Regions from separate parts of the Thermotoga sp. RQ7 genome, predicted to be linked through region 1. Evidence: predicted binding sites of a transcription regulator. Region 1 holds the regulator's gene; each other region holds the start of a gene.
The links. The regulator HrcA, encoded in region 1, represses chaperone genes, less so after heat shock. The targets are predictions, from matches to a motif close to ATTAGCACTCNNANNNTNNGAGTGCTAAT.

Region 1 (4,329 bases):
TTCTCTGTAGAGCCTGACGTTTTCCAGTACGATGGAAGAAAGAAACGAAAAAATTCTGAAGATCTCCGTCTCTTCCATCGAAGGCTGATGATCCATGAAGACAATCAGACTCCCGAAGGACCTTCCGAGTTTGACCAGGGGTATGATTCCGACGTATCCTCCTGCTTCTTCCACAAAAGCCGGGGATGCCTGTTTCGTAGCCCATTCTATGAACTCCTCGAATCTTGAAACATCGAGTTCTCTTCCCAGCACAACCCGCTTGTTTTCGTCGATCAGAACCAGATCGTTCACATCGACGACCTTCTTCACAAGGTTCAACAAACTGAGAAGGACATCCCTCTCTTCCTTTACGTTGGAAAACTCCATTATCAAAATAGAAAGAAGCAAGAGCAACTTATCGGTTCGTTCCTGGGTTTTATCCATCTAGATCGTTCACCTCACGATCCTGGAGGCAGCCTTTCTCAATCGATTCATCACCGCAAAGAGTATGCCCCTTTCCTCCAGCCCCTCAACAATTATATACTCTTTTTCTCTCTTTTCCGCTTCTCTGAGTGCTGCAAACAGATTTTGTGCTATGCTGTAGGGATTTTTCAAAGAACCTATGACGATTCTGTCTCTGTACAACTCCTTCCTTTCTTCGACACATATCACAACGTGATTGGGAAACTCTCTCAAAACGTCCTTCATCTTCTCGAGGTTTTCCACGAGTATCAACGGCTTTGAGGGAGCGTAGTGACGGTATTTCATGCCCGGTGCCAGCGGTTTTCCTCTGAACTCACCCTTTTTGACGAAATCAGGTACAACAAGATCGGGGAAGAACTCTTTCAATTTTTCAACCTCTACAGGGCCTGGCCTCAAAAGGACAGGCTTTTCCCTTGACAGGTCTATTATGGTGGATTCCAGACCAAACGGTGTGTTCCCTGCGTCCAGTATCAGGCTCACCCGTCCCATGAAGTCCTCCACAACGTGTTCCACGCTCGTCGCGCTGGGTCTTCCAGACAGGTTCGCACTCGGAGCGGCTATGGGATCTTCCAGCATTTCTATCAGTTTCAGGGCCACCGGGTGAGCCGGCATTCTCACAGCCACCGTGGGAAGTCCCGCAGTGACCACATCGGAAATTCGCTGGGATTTCTTTGGGAGTATGACCGTTAAAGGACCAGGCCAGAATCTCTCCAGAAAGTCCCTGAAAGACTCATACCCATCTGCCACCTCTTCGAGTTGAGAAAACGAACATATGTGGACTATCAGGGGGTTGTCTGCGGGTCTTCCTTTGATTTCGAATATCTTTCTGCACGCTTCCTCGTTGTAAGCATCCGCACCTATTCCGTAGACCGTCTCTGTCGGAAAGACAACAACCTCTCCTTTTTTCAGAAGATCGGCAGCTTCTCTCAGGGATCTTTCATCGGGAAAAAGAGGATCCACTTTTACGACCCTGGTCATCGATCAGCCTCCTTCATTAAAAACAAATGGGGCTCCCAGAGCCCCTCCTGGTGCCGAGGGCGGGACTTGAACCCGCACGGGGTCATCCCCCAGCTGATTTTGAGTCAGCCGCGTCTGCCATTCCGCCACCTCGGCCCCTGTATAATATGGTAGCAATTTTCCATTCGTAAATCAAGTCCTTCGTTTCCTCTTCTGACCTTGAATTCTTTCAAGATGTATGCTAAACTATTATTAGCACTCAAAAGAAAGGAGTGCTAAAATGAGAAGGCTCTCAAATAAGGGTGAACACCAGAGAAACCTGAACGATCGCCAGAGAAAGGTACTTTACTGCATTGTGAAAGAGTACATAGAAAACAAAAAACCCGTCAGCTCACAGAGGGTTCTCGAAGTGAGCAATATAAATTTTAGCAGTGCCACCATAAGAAACGATATGAAGAAACTGGAATACCTTGGTTACATATACCAGCCCCATACCTCGGCTGGCCGGGTCCCAACGGACAAGGGACTCAGATTCTACTACGAAGAAATGGTAAAGCTCTCCAAAGAAACCGAAGAACTGAACCTGGAGGTGGACACCTTCAGGTCCATTCCGCTCGCAGATCCAGAAAAGGTCCTGCTTCTGGCTGGAAATCTTCTTGCCCGGCTGGCTGAAGGGTACGTCCTCATAGAAAGACCAAATCCCAGAGATTTGAAAATACTCAGGGTGATGCTCATACCGGTATCCGAGGATTACCTGATTTTCTCAATACTGACAGAATTCGGCATTTCGAAGATCACTCCCATCAGAATCCATGAGGATTTGAATTGGGAGGAAATAGAAAGACAGCTGAACTTCCTTTTGAGGGGAAGAACAGTTGAAGACGTGCTAACAGGAAAGGTGGAAACTCTTAGAGGAAGCGGTATTCTCAAACTTATAGAATCCGTGATGAACGAAAAACTGGAAAGGTACATAGACGTTGGTTTTGAAAATCTCCTGAAGGATGACACACTCTCTCTGGAAGATATAAAGCACCTTCTGGAAGAGATAAGGGACCATCGTTTCCTGGAGAGTCTCATAGAAAACGACAAAGACGTCACAGTGAAGATCGGAAAAGAGATCGGGAGTAAAAAACTGGAAAGATTCGCCGTTTTTTCCGGTAGATACTACAAAGGATCATCGCCGATTGGAAGTGTTCATCTTTTCACCTCAAAAATCACCAGGTACGACAGAAACCACAGGGTTTTCAACTACGTACTCAACAGACTTTCGGAGTACTTCACATCGGCCGCCAGGAGGTGATAGAATGTCTGAAAAAGAAAAGAAGGATCTCTCTCAGGAATGTGAGGAATTGAAGGAAAAATACAGGGAACTCGAAGAATACGCCAAAAGACTCAAGGCCGAATACGAAAATTACCGTGAGGAGGTCGCCAGGGAAAAAAGAGAACTCATAAAGAACGCAAACGAATACCTCATCTCAAGACTGATTCCCATACTCGACGATTTCGAAAGGGCCTTGAACCAGAAGGATCATGAGGAATCCTTTTACAAGGGTGTGAAGTTGATATACAAAAAGCTTCTAAACACACTGGAAAAGGAAGGTCTCTCTAAGATCCAGGTGGGAGAGACTTTTGATCCGTTCGAACATGAGGCGGTTGAGAGAGTCGAAACGGACGACGTGGAGGAATACACTGTACTCGAAGTACTGGAAAGTGGCTACAAATTCCACGGGAAAGTACTGAAGCCAGCGAAGGTGAAGGTGGCCGTGAGACCAAGAAAGAAAGATGAGGAATCTCCCGATAAAAAGGAGTGATTCTCCATGAAAAGAGAAAAAAAGGATTACTACGAAATCCTCGGTGTTCCGAGAAATGCCACGCAGGAAGAGATAAGAAAAGCGTACAAAAGGCTGGTAAAGGAATGGCATCCAGATAGACATCCAGAAAACAGAAAAGAAGCCGAGCAGCGCTTCAAAGAGATTCAGGAAGCCTATGAGGTCCTCAGCGATCCTCAGAAGAGGGCCATGTACGATCGTTTTGGATACGTTGGGGAACAACCCGTCTATCAAGAAGCAGAAACCGGTGGCAGTTTTTTCGAAGACGTTTTCAGAGAGTTCGAAAACATCTTCAACAGGGATATATTCGACGTGTTCTTCGGTGAAGAGTCTGGACGAAGGGAGAGAAGGGAATACGCTCGAAGGGGAGAGGACATACGCTACACCATAGAAGTGAACCTTTCTGACCTGATCAACGGTACGGAGATTCCCATCGAATACGAAAGGTACGAAACGTGTCCAAGATGCGGAGGAACCGGTGTGGAACCAGATTCGGGATACATCAGTTGTCCACGCTGTGGTGGAACGGGAAGGATCAGAGAGGAAAAAAGGTCGTTCTTTGGATACTTCGTCAGTGAAAGAACCTGTGACGAATGCGGCGGAACAGGAAGAGTTCCTCAAGAGTTGTGTCACGAGTGCGGAGGAAGTGGAAGAGTTCTCAGAAGAGTGCGAAGAACGATAAAAATACCTCCAAACATCGAAGACGGAGGGCATTTGAGAATACCCGGCGGCGGTAACGCGGGTTATTACGGTGGACCCTACGGTGATCTGATAATCACCGTTCGAGTGAGATCGGATAGCAGGTTCAAGAGATCTGGAAAAGATCTGATATACGATATCACGATAGATTACCTCCAGGCGATACTGGGAACAACCGTCGAGATCCCTCTTCCAGAAGGTGGCACAACCATGCTGAAGATACCACCTGGCACACAGCCCGAGACGGTCTTCCGTCTGAAAGGGAAAGGACTGCCGGGTGAGTACGGTAGAAGGGGCGATCTCCTCGTCAACGTACACGTTGAAATTCCAAAGAACCTTTCGAGAGAAGAAAGAAAAGTACTGGAGGATCTGGCAAAGAAAA
Region 2 (4,329 bases), 510 kb from region 1:
TGTTTCTGTCTATCCTCACGTGCACAACGCTCTTTTCATAAGAGTTTCGGATCTGGATCTTTTCAACCTCGGGAAGGTTCTTCAAGCGTTCGAATATCTCCTCGGCTTTTTCCTGAATGAGAGAAAGGTCTTCCCCTCTTATCTCAACCGTGATCGGATATCCCAGAACCTCGTACAACTGCTGTGACTGTTCCAGAACCTCTATCTTTGCATCCGGGATCTTCAGAGATGCGATGGCTTCTTTCAACCTTTCTCTGTTTTTTGCAAACTCTTTTCTGCTTCCTCCGAGGTTCACCATTATCCTTGCCTCGTTCTGTCCCCGTCCCATTATCTGTGAATACTCACTGGTTATTCCCACTTCCGAGTAGAAGGAAGTGATGTTGTAGGTGGATCTGTGCTCGTTCAGGTACTCTTCTATTTTCTGAACCGCTTCAGATGTCCTCTCATAGGAAGACTGAGGCGGCAGTTTCACGTCTATGACCACAAGGTTTGTCTGGAAGGAAGGAAGAAATCCCATGGGTTTTGATAGAAGAAACACAGCCGACACGATAACCAGGGTGAAAGCCACTGCAAGAACAAGTCCCTTTCTATTCATACACCATTCCAGGGCTTTTCGATAGGACTTCTGAAGCCTTTCGGTGAGTTTTCCTCTCCTTGGTTTTATCCATCTTGTACCGGCTGGAACGATGACGGTTGAAACAAAAAGAGAGGAAGAGAGGGCAAAAACAAAGGCGAGGGCAAAGTATTTGAACAGCCTCACCACAAAACCGGTGAAGAACACTATGGGTAAAAACACAGAAACGGTGGTGAGTGTGGAAGCAAGAATTGCCAGCCAGACTTCTCCCGTTCCTTCTCTTGCGGCGTCGGGGATGGACTTTCCCAGAGAACGATGGCGATATATATTCTCAAAGACAACGATGGAGTTGTCCACCAGCATTCCCAGTGCCATGATGAGACCACCGAGGGTCAATGTATCGAGATTAATTCCGAACGCGTACAGAAAGACGAAGGTGACGGTGAGAGAAAGCGGTATCGAAAAGGACGTAACGAGTGTGGAGATGAAATCCTTCAGAAAGATCAAAACCACAGCGAACGCTGCTATGAAACCGTAGAACAGATTCTTGAGAAGATTATCGATGGCTCTTTCGGTGTAGTATGCCTGGTTCATGGCCTCTATGTAATCTATTTTGGAATTACTCAGTATTTTCTTTATCTCACGAACAGTCTTGACGGTGTTCGCACCACTTCTTTTGTAGATGGCGATGAGCGATGCCTTTTTCCCGTTGACCCTGACTTCTCCCTGGACACTTTCTTCTGCTATCTTCACCTCTGCTATGTTTTTCAGGCGAACGGGAATCAAAAGTTTTGGTATTTCACCTCGAAGCAGAGACTGATATTTCACCCCTCTGAAACCCACGATGGTGTTCTTCAGATCATCGAGGTTTTCGAATCGTCCATCAACAGAGACAGAATAGATGTTCCCCTCAGAATCCTTCACATACCCGAACGGATAGACCAGATTCCCCGAGAGAATGGTTTCTATCAGTGAAGGATCAACATCGAACTTTTTTATCTTCTCGTGATCCAGAACGATTTCAACGATTTTCTTCGGCTCTCCCATCACTTCGACGCTGGCGACATCTGGAAGCCTTCTGATCTTCGAGACAACCTCTTCGTAATCTTCCTCAGTTGAGAAGGCATACACCGGAAGCAGGGACGGATCGAATTCCACAACGATCGGCTTGGCTCCTTCCGGGAGTTCTCGAGAGGCAAGTTCCACATACCTGGACAACCTTCCCACAGCATCGGCCGTTTTCACATTCCACTCAAACTCCACAAGGATGAAGGAGACAGAGTCCATGGACATGGAGGTGAACCTTCTAACACCCGGTGTGGACGAGATGTACTCTTCAAGGGGAAAAGTCACGAGTTCCTCTACCTCTTCTGCACCCGCACCCATGTAAGTGGTCAAAACAACCGCATAAGGGTACTCGATTTGTGGAAGAAGGTCCAGTTTGAGATGTTGAAAGGAGATGAACCCAAGAAACACAATGGCAGCCAGTAGCATCAATATTGCTATGGGTCTTTTCGATGATATCTCTGCTAGTTTCATCCGGATCCCTCCCCGGCTGGTTCAATTATATATCATTCCTTGAAGGAAAACTCATTATCATTCATAAGTTTCGTTTGCTATACGATATGATTACATATAAATTATGATATCTCATTTGTAGATAAAAAGCAAAATTTCAAAATGAACGAATTATCCATCGAAATCTTGACATACCATTCGAAGCTTCCTATAATTTCACACGGAGAAAGAAATTGAGGAGGTGGAACAATGGCGGAAAAGAAAGAATTCGTTGTTGGTATAGACCTTGGAACAACGAACTCCGTTATTGCCTGGATGAAACCAGATGGCACGGTTGAAGTGATACCGAACGCAGAGGGAAGCAGAATAACCCCTTCTGTGGTTGCCTTCACAAAGAGTGGAGAAATACTCGTGGGAGAGCCCGCAAAGAGACAGATGATACTCAATCCCGAGAGGACAATAAAGTCCATAAAGAGAAAAATGGGAACCGACTACAAAGTCAGAATTGACGATAAAGAATACACCCCTCAGGAGATCAGTGCCTTCATCCTGAAAAAACTCAAGAAAGATGCCGAGGCATACCTCGGAGGCGAAATAAAGAAGGCAGTCATCACCTGTCCTGCTTACTTCAACGACGCTCAGAGGCAGGCCACAAAAGAGGCTGGAATCATAGCCGGGCTTGAGGTGTTGAGGATCATCAACGAACCCACCGCAGCAGCGCTCGCGTACGGTCTGGATAAGGCAGGAAAAGAACAGAAGGTTCTGGTTTACGACCTCGGTGGTGGTACGTTCGATGTCTCCATCCTGGAAATCGGAGATGGTGTCATTGAGGTCATTGCAACCGCTGGTAACAACCATCTCGGAGGAGATGACTTCGATCAGAGACTCATAGACTGGATGGCAGAAGAGTTCAAAAAACAGCATGGAATAGACCTGAGAGAAGATAGACAGGCACTGCAGAGATTGAGGGACGCTGCAGAGAAAGCCAAGATAGAACTTTCAACGAAGATGGAAACAGACGTGAGTCTTCCGTTCATAGCGGTTTCTCCAAGTGGACAGCCGCTTCACCTCGAGATGAGAATCACCAGAAGTCTCTTCGAGTCGCTGACGAAGGACCTTGTCGAGATGACAAGGGGTCCGATAGAACAGGCACTCAACGACGCAAAACTTTCACCACAGGACATAGACGAGATCATACTCGTTGGTGGAATGACCAGGGTTCCAATGGTCCAGAGGTTCATAAAAGAGTTCTTTGGAAAAGAACCGAACAAGAGTGTCAACCCGGATGAAGCGGTTGCCATCGGTGCAGCGATTCAGGCAGCCATCCTTGCAGGAACAGAGGGTGCGAAAGGACGAGATATTGTCCTCGTGGATGTCACACCGCTCACACTCGGAATAGAGGTCAAGGGAGGCCTGTTCGAACCGATCATACCGAGGAACACCAAGATTCCCGTGAGAAAGAGCAAGATCTTCACCACCGTTGAAGACGGACAGACCGAGGTTGAGATCAGGGTCTACCAGGGTGAAAGACCGATCGCCAGAGAAAACATTTTCCTTGGAAGTTTCAAACTCGTCGGTATACCGCCAGCACCGAGGGGTGTTCCTCAGATAGAGGTCACGTTCGACATAGACAGCGATGGAATAGTCCATGTCTCAGCAAAAGACCTTGGTTCTGGAAAAGAGCAATCCATGGTGGTGACCGGAAGACACAAACTCTCTGAAGAGGACATAAAGAGAATGATAGAGGACGCAAAAAGATACGAAGAACAAGACAGACGTCTCAAAGAAGAGATCGAACTCAAAAACAGAGCAGACGACCTCGCATACAGTGTGGAAAAAACCTTAAGAGAACATGGAGACAAGATACCTGCAGATCTCAAATCCAAGCTCGAGAACATGATCAAGGAACTCAGAGACGCTATCAATAGAAACGACATACCAAGGGTGAAGATGCTCTTCGATGATCTCCAGAAAGAGAGCATGAAAATAGGAGAATACCTCTACAAGTCTGCAACAGGAGGAGAAGCCACAAATCAGTAAGAGGGGGGTGACACGATGCTTCTTGGAAGAAGGGAAGACATCTTCAGACCGTTCAGGGAACTTCAGAGGGAGATCGACAGACTCTTCGAGGACTTCTTCAAAACTGAGATCAGACCAGCCAGGGAAGTTTTTGCACCGGACATGGACGTGTACGAAACAGACGACGAAGTAGTGGTGGAAGTGGAAGTACCAGGTCT
Region 3 (4,329 bases), 370 kb from region 1:
TGTCTGATCGGTGCAGAGAGGGCTTTGTAGACGATCTGTGCTCCTATCTTCTCGTCACCATCGAGCTCTTCGAGAAGCTTTTCTACGGCTTTTCTGGATCTCAGGAGAGTGACTCCTCCACCGGGAACGATTCCCTCTTCTACGGCAGCCCTAGTTGCGCTCAGAGCGTCTTCGATTCTGTGCTTCTTTTCCTTGAGCTCTGTTTCGGTGGCGGCTCCGACCTTTATGACGGCGACTCCACCGGCGAGTTTGGCCATTCTCTCCTGGAGAGTTTCTTTTTCGTACTCAGATGTGGTCTCTTCTATCTGAGCCTTGATCTGTGCGATTCTCTTCTTGATCGCTTCGGGATCTCCTTTTCCTCCGATGATGATGGTCTCGTCTTTCTTGACCCTCACAAGGTCGGCCCTTCCAAGGTCCTCGAGTGTGAGGTCTTCGAGGTTGATTCCGAGTTCTTCACTTGCAACCTGTCCGCCGGTGAGGATGGCTATATCCTGGAGCATGGCCTTTCTTCTTTCACCAAATCCAGGTGCTTTTACTGCACAGGACTGAAGCGTTCCCTTGAGTTTGTTGAGAACGAGTGTGGTCAGAGCTTCACCTTCGACGTCCTCGGCAATGACAAGGAGTGGCTTCCCTGTTTGAGCAACTTTCTCAAGAATCGGTATCAGAGGCTTCACAGCACTGAGTTTCCTGTCGGTAATGAGGATGAAAGGTTCCTTCAAAACGACTTCCATCTTCTCTGCATCCGTCACAAAGTACGGTGAGATGTATCCCCTGTCGAACTGCATTCCTTCGGTGAATTCAACGTAGGTCTCGAGTGTCTTGGAGTCCTCAACCGTGATGACACCGTCTTCTCCTACCTTGTCCATGGCCTCGGCGATAAGTTCTCCTATTTCAGGGCTGTTGGCGGAAATCGCCGCAACATGAGCGATGTCTTCCCTTCCAGAGAGTTTCTTGGAGAGCTTTTTGATTTCCTCAACGGCCCTTTCAACGGCCTTGTCTATTCCTCTTTTGAGCAGGATCGGGTTCGCACCGGCTGCAACGTTCTTGAGACCTTCTTTGATCATCGCCTGCGCAAGAACCGTTGCCGTTGTCGTACCGTCTCCGGCGACATCGTTCGTCTTAGAGGCAACCTCCTTCACGAGCTGAGCACCGAGGTTTTCGAATTTATCCTCGAGCTCAATTTCCTTTGCAATAGAAACACCGTCGTTCGTTATGGTTGGAGATCCCCAGGATTTCTCAATGACAACGTTTCTTCCCTTCGGTCCAAGGGTTATCTTCACAGCGTTTGCGACCTTGTCCACACCTCTTTCGAGAGCCCTTCTTGCTTCCTCGTTGAACTTCAGAAGCTTCGGCATATCTCACACCTCCCTCACTCTTCGATTTTCGCAAGTATATCGTTCACATCGATGATGATGTAATCTTCATCATCGATCTTTATCTCCGTACCGGCATACTTGGAAAAGATCACCTTGTCTCCCACCTTGATGTCGAACTTCTCTTCATCTTCTATCCTTCCCACCGCAACGACTTCGGCTTTCATGGGTTTTTCTTTTGCTGAATCTGGAAGCACGATTCCTCCTTCGGTCTTCTTCTCCTCCTTGATGGGTTTGATCAGCAACCTTTCACCGAGAGGTATCACCTTCATACTTCATCCCTCCTTCGGAAATTTTTTAGCACTCTCGACTCATGACTGCTAATATAAATATACAACTTTTTCCATGCGACTTCAAGCGCTATGATTTAAGGAAAAATAACAGAAAAATTACGATATAATTAAACAAAAGATAAAAAATGTCTAAAACCACGTTTCAAAATATAAGGGGGTGCTTTCGGCACCCCCTTCCTTTCTGGTGGAGGCGGGGGGATTCGAACCCCCGTCCGAAGATGGAGGCCCCTGGGCTTCTCCGAGCGCAGCCCGTGTTTCGTGTCTCGGGAAGGACCCCCCCACGGGCAGGGTGTCGCTTCCCACAGCCTTCCTGAACCTTCCCGATCCGGGCCGGAAGGCGGAGCCCAGATCGGTAGGCTGGATCCCTCACGCCCTCTTCCGGAGCCCAGCCAACTCCGGAGAGGACGGCCGCCTATCTATTAGGCGGCAACAGCAACAGGTTCGTTGGCACTTATTCGTGTTCCCACCTTTTTTACGAGGAGGTGGGGACCTCGGCTCGCTTCCCAGGGGACTCCATCCCCGTCGAACCCGTTCGCCCCCTGGTTTCAGCCATGATTATTATACCACTTCCATTGACTTTGTTTTCCCCAGAAAGGTTCAGATTATTGTATAATCATATGAAGGCATCAGGAAAATCGACCAGGAGGTGTACCCTGTGACAGCATACGTTATACGAAGGTTGCTTCTGCTTCCCCTGATACTCCTCGGTGTAACGTTCATCGTGTTTTCCATGATCCAGTCACTTGGACCTGACAAACTGCTGGCTGCTTATGTGAATCCGAACATGCTCGACAAACTGACGCCAGAGCAGATGGACGCATTGAAGGAAAAGTACGGACTGAACGACTTCTTCGTGATCCGGTACGGCAAATGGCTTCTCAACACCCTGAAAGGAGACCTTGGATGGTCTCTTGTGGGAAAAGAACCCGTGAAAGACGCCCTTTTGAAGAGGTTGCCGTACACGATTGAACTCGCACTTTACGCCATTTTCCCGGTTATATTCGTTGGAATCTGGCTGGGTGTGAAAGCCGCTGTACACAGAGGAAAATTCCTGGACCATTTCATAAGGATATTCGCAGTTGTGGGATGGTCCTTTCCGGATTTTGTTTTTGGACTGCTTGTTTTGATGATCTTCTACAGCATTCTGAACTGGCTCCCTCCGGGAAATCTCAGCTTATGGGCTGAGGAGGTGATCAGATCTCCTGAATTTCGTCGCTACACAAAACTCATCACAGTCGATGCCCTGCTGAACGGAAGACTCGACGTTTTCTGGGACGGCCTGAAACACCTCATAGGTCCCATCATAACACTCTCCTGGCTCTGGTGGGCGTATCTTTTGAGAATCACAAGATCCAGTATGCTGGAGGTTTTGAACAAAGAATACGTGAGAACGGCCAGAGCGAAGGGCCTTCCAGAAGACGTGGTCATAAACAAGCACGCCAAGAGAAACGCACTCATTCCAGTCACCACGGTGGCCGGAGGCATGGTGATAGGGTTGTTCTCTGGAACGGTGATCGTGGAGACCGTTTTCAACAGAACGGGTGTGGGAAGCTTCACGGCACAGGCAGCACTCCAACTCGATTACGCGTCCGTCATGGCTTCTGCTCTGTTCTTCTCCACGATCCTGGTGGTAGGGAATCTCATTATAGACATCCTGTACGCCCTCATAGATCCCAGAATAAGACTCGGATGAGAGGTGAAATGGCGTGAATCAGGAGCTGAAGAGAATTCTGAAGAGATTTTTCAAAGATCCATCCGCTGTGCTCGGACTTTCTCTGGTTCTTTTTTTCACGGTGGTGGCCATTCTGGCGCCCGTTATCGCACCACCCGTTCATCCTCTCACGAGGATGAAACTCCCAGATCCCTATTTGATGCCCGTTGTGAGCTGGGATCAGAGTCCTCAGCCACCGACTACGAAAGAGGACGCCATAGCGAAAAATCCTAACAGAGAACCGATACGTGGTGTGGATTATCATCCATTTGGTGTCATAGGTGGAAGGGACATATTCTACGGAGTTGTCTGGGGAACGAGGACGGCTTTCAAAATAGGGATAATAGTCACCCTGGCCAGACTTCTGATAGGAATCCTGATAGGTTCCATCTCCGGATACTTTGGAGGATGGATAGATGAACTTCTCATGAGGATCACCGACGTATTCCTTTCAATTCCGTTTCTCATAGCCGCCGTTGTTCTTACGACGGTGCTTGGAACGGGCCTGGACAAGGTCATGATTGCGATGATCGTATTCGGCTGGATGGGTGCCGCAAGGCTCATAAGAGGGAACATACTGCAGGTGAGAGAAGAACAGTACGTTCTCGCAGCGAAGGCGATCGGTGTGCCGGACTTTCTCATCATACTCAAACACGTGCTTCCAAACTCCATTTTCCCTGTTCTGATCTGGGCATCCATGAACATGGGATCCCTTGTGATAACGGCCGCTGTGCTCAGTTTCCTTGGTCTTGGAGCACCTCAGGGATACGCGGACTGGGGGTCTATCCTCAGTTACTCCAGAGACTGGATGATGGAGATCGGAAAACACTGGTACGCCCTCGTCTATCCGGGAACCGCCATGGTGCTGTTCGTGCTCGGATGGAACCTGCTGGGAGATGCACTGAGAGATGCATTCGATCCAAGGCTCAAATTCTAAGGAGGGATCGAGTTG

Region 2: dnaK (molecular chaperone DnaK) is a predicted target of HrcA. The motif match lies at 2,167-2,195, and genes of this name have one in related genera.
Region 3: groES (co-chaperone GroES) is a predicted target of HrcA. The motif match lies at 1,670-1,698, and genes of this name have one in related genera.

The regions. Positions count from the first base shown of each region.
Region 1 covers NZ_CP007633.1:66,847-71,175, forward strand. Annotated here, with positions in the region: gene TRQ7_RS00370 (GAF domain-containing sensor histidine kinase) at 1-393, opposite strand, end outside; gene TRQ7_RS00375 (L-threonylcarbamoyladenylate synthase) at 433-1,440, opposite strand; tRNA gene TRQ7_RS00380 (tRNA-Leu) at 1,489-1,575, opposite strand; gene hrcA (heat-inducible transcriptional repressor HrcA) at 1,700-2,719, shown strand; gene TRQ7_RS00390 (nucleotide exchange factor GrpE) at 2,724-3,230, shown strand; gene dnaJ (molecular chaperone DnaJ) at 3,237-4,329, shown strand, end outside.
Region 2 covers NZ_CP007633.1:576,326-580,654, forward strand. Annotated here, with positions in the region: gene TRQ7_RS02965 (efflux RND transporter permease subunit) at 1-2,113, opposite strand, end outside; gene dnaK (molecular chaperone DnaK) at 2,342-4,132, shown strand; gene TRQ7_RS02975 (Hsp20/alpha crystallin family protein) at 4,148-4,329, shown strand, end outside.
Region 3 covers NZ_CP007633.1:432,473-436,801, forward strand. Annotated here, with positions in the region: gene groL (chaperonin GroEL) at 1-1,355, opposite strand, end outside; gene groES (co-chaperone GroES) at 1,370-1,645, opposite strand; RNA gene ssrA (transfer-messenger RNA) at 1,849-2,206, opposite strand; gene TRQ7_RS02265 (ABC transporter permease) at 2,322-3,359, shown strand; gene TRQ7_RS02270 (ABC transporter permease) at 3,373-4,314, shown strand; gene TRQ7_RS02275 (ABC transporter ATP-binding protein) at 4,327-4,329, shown strand, end outside.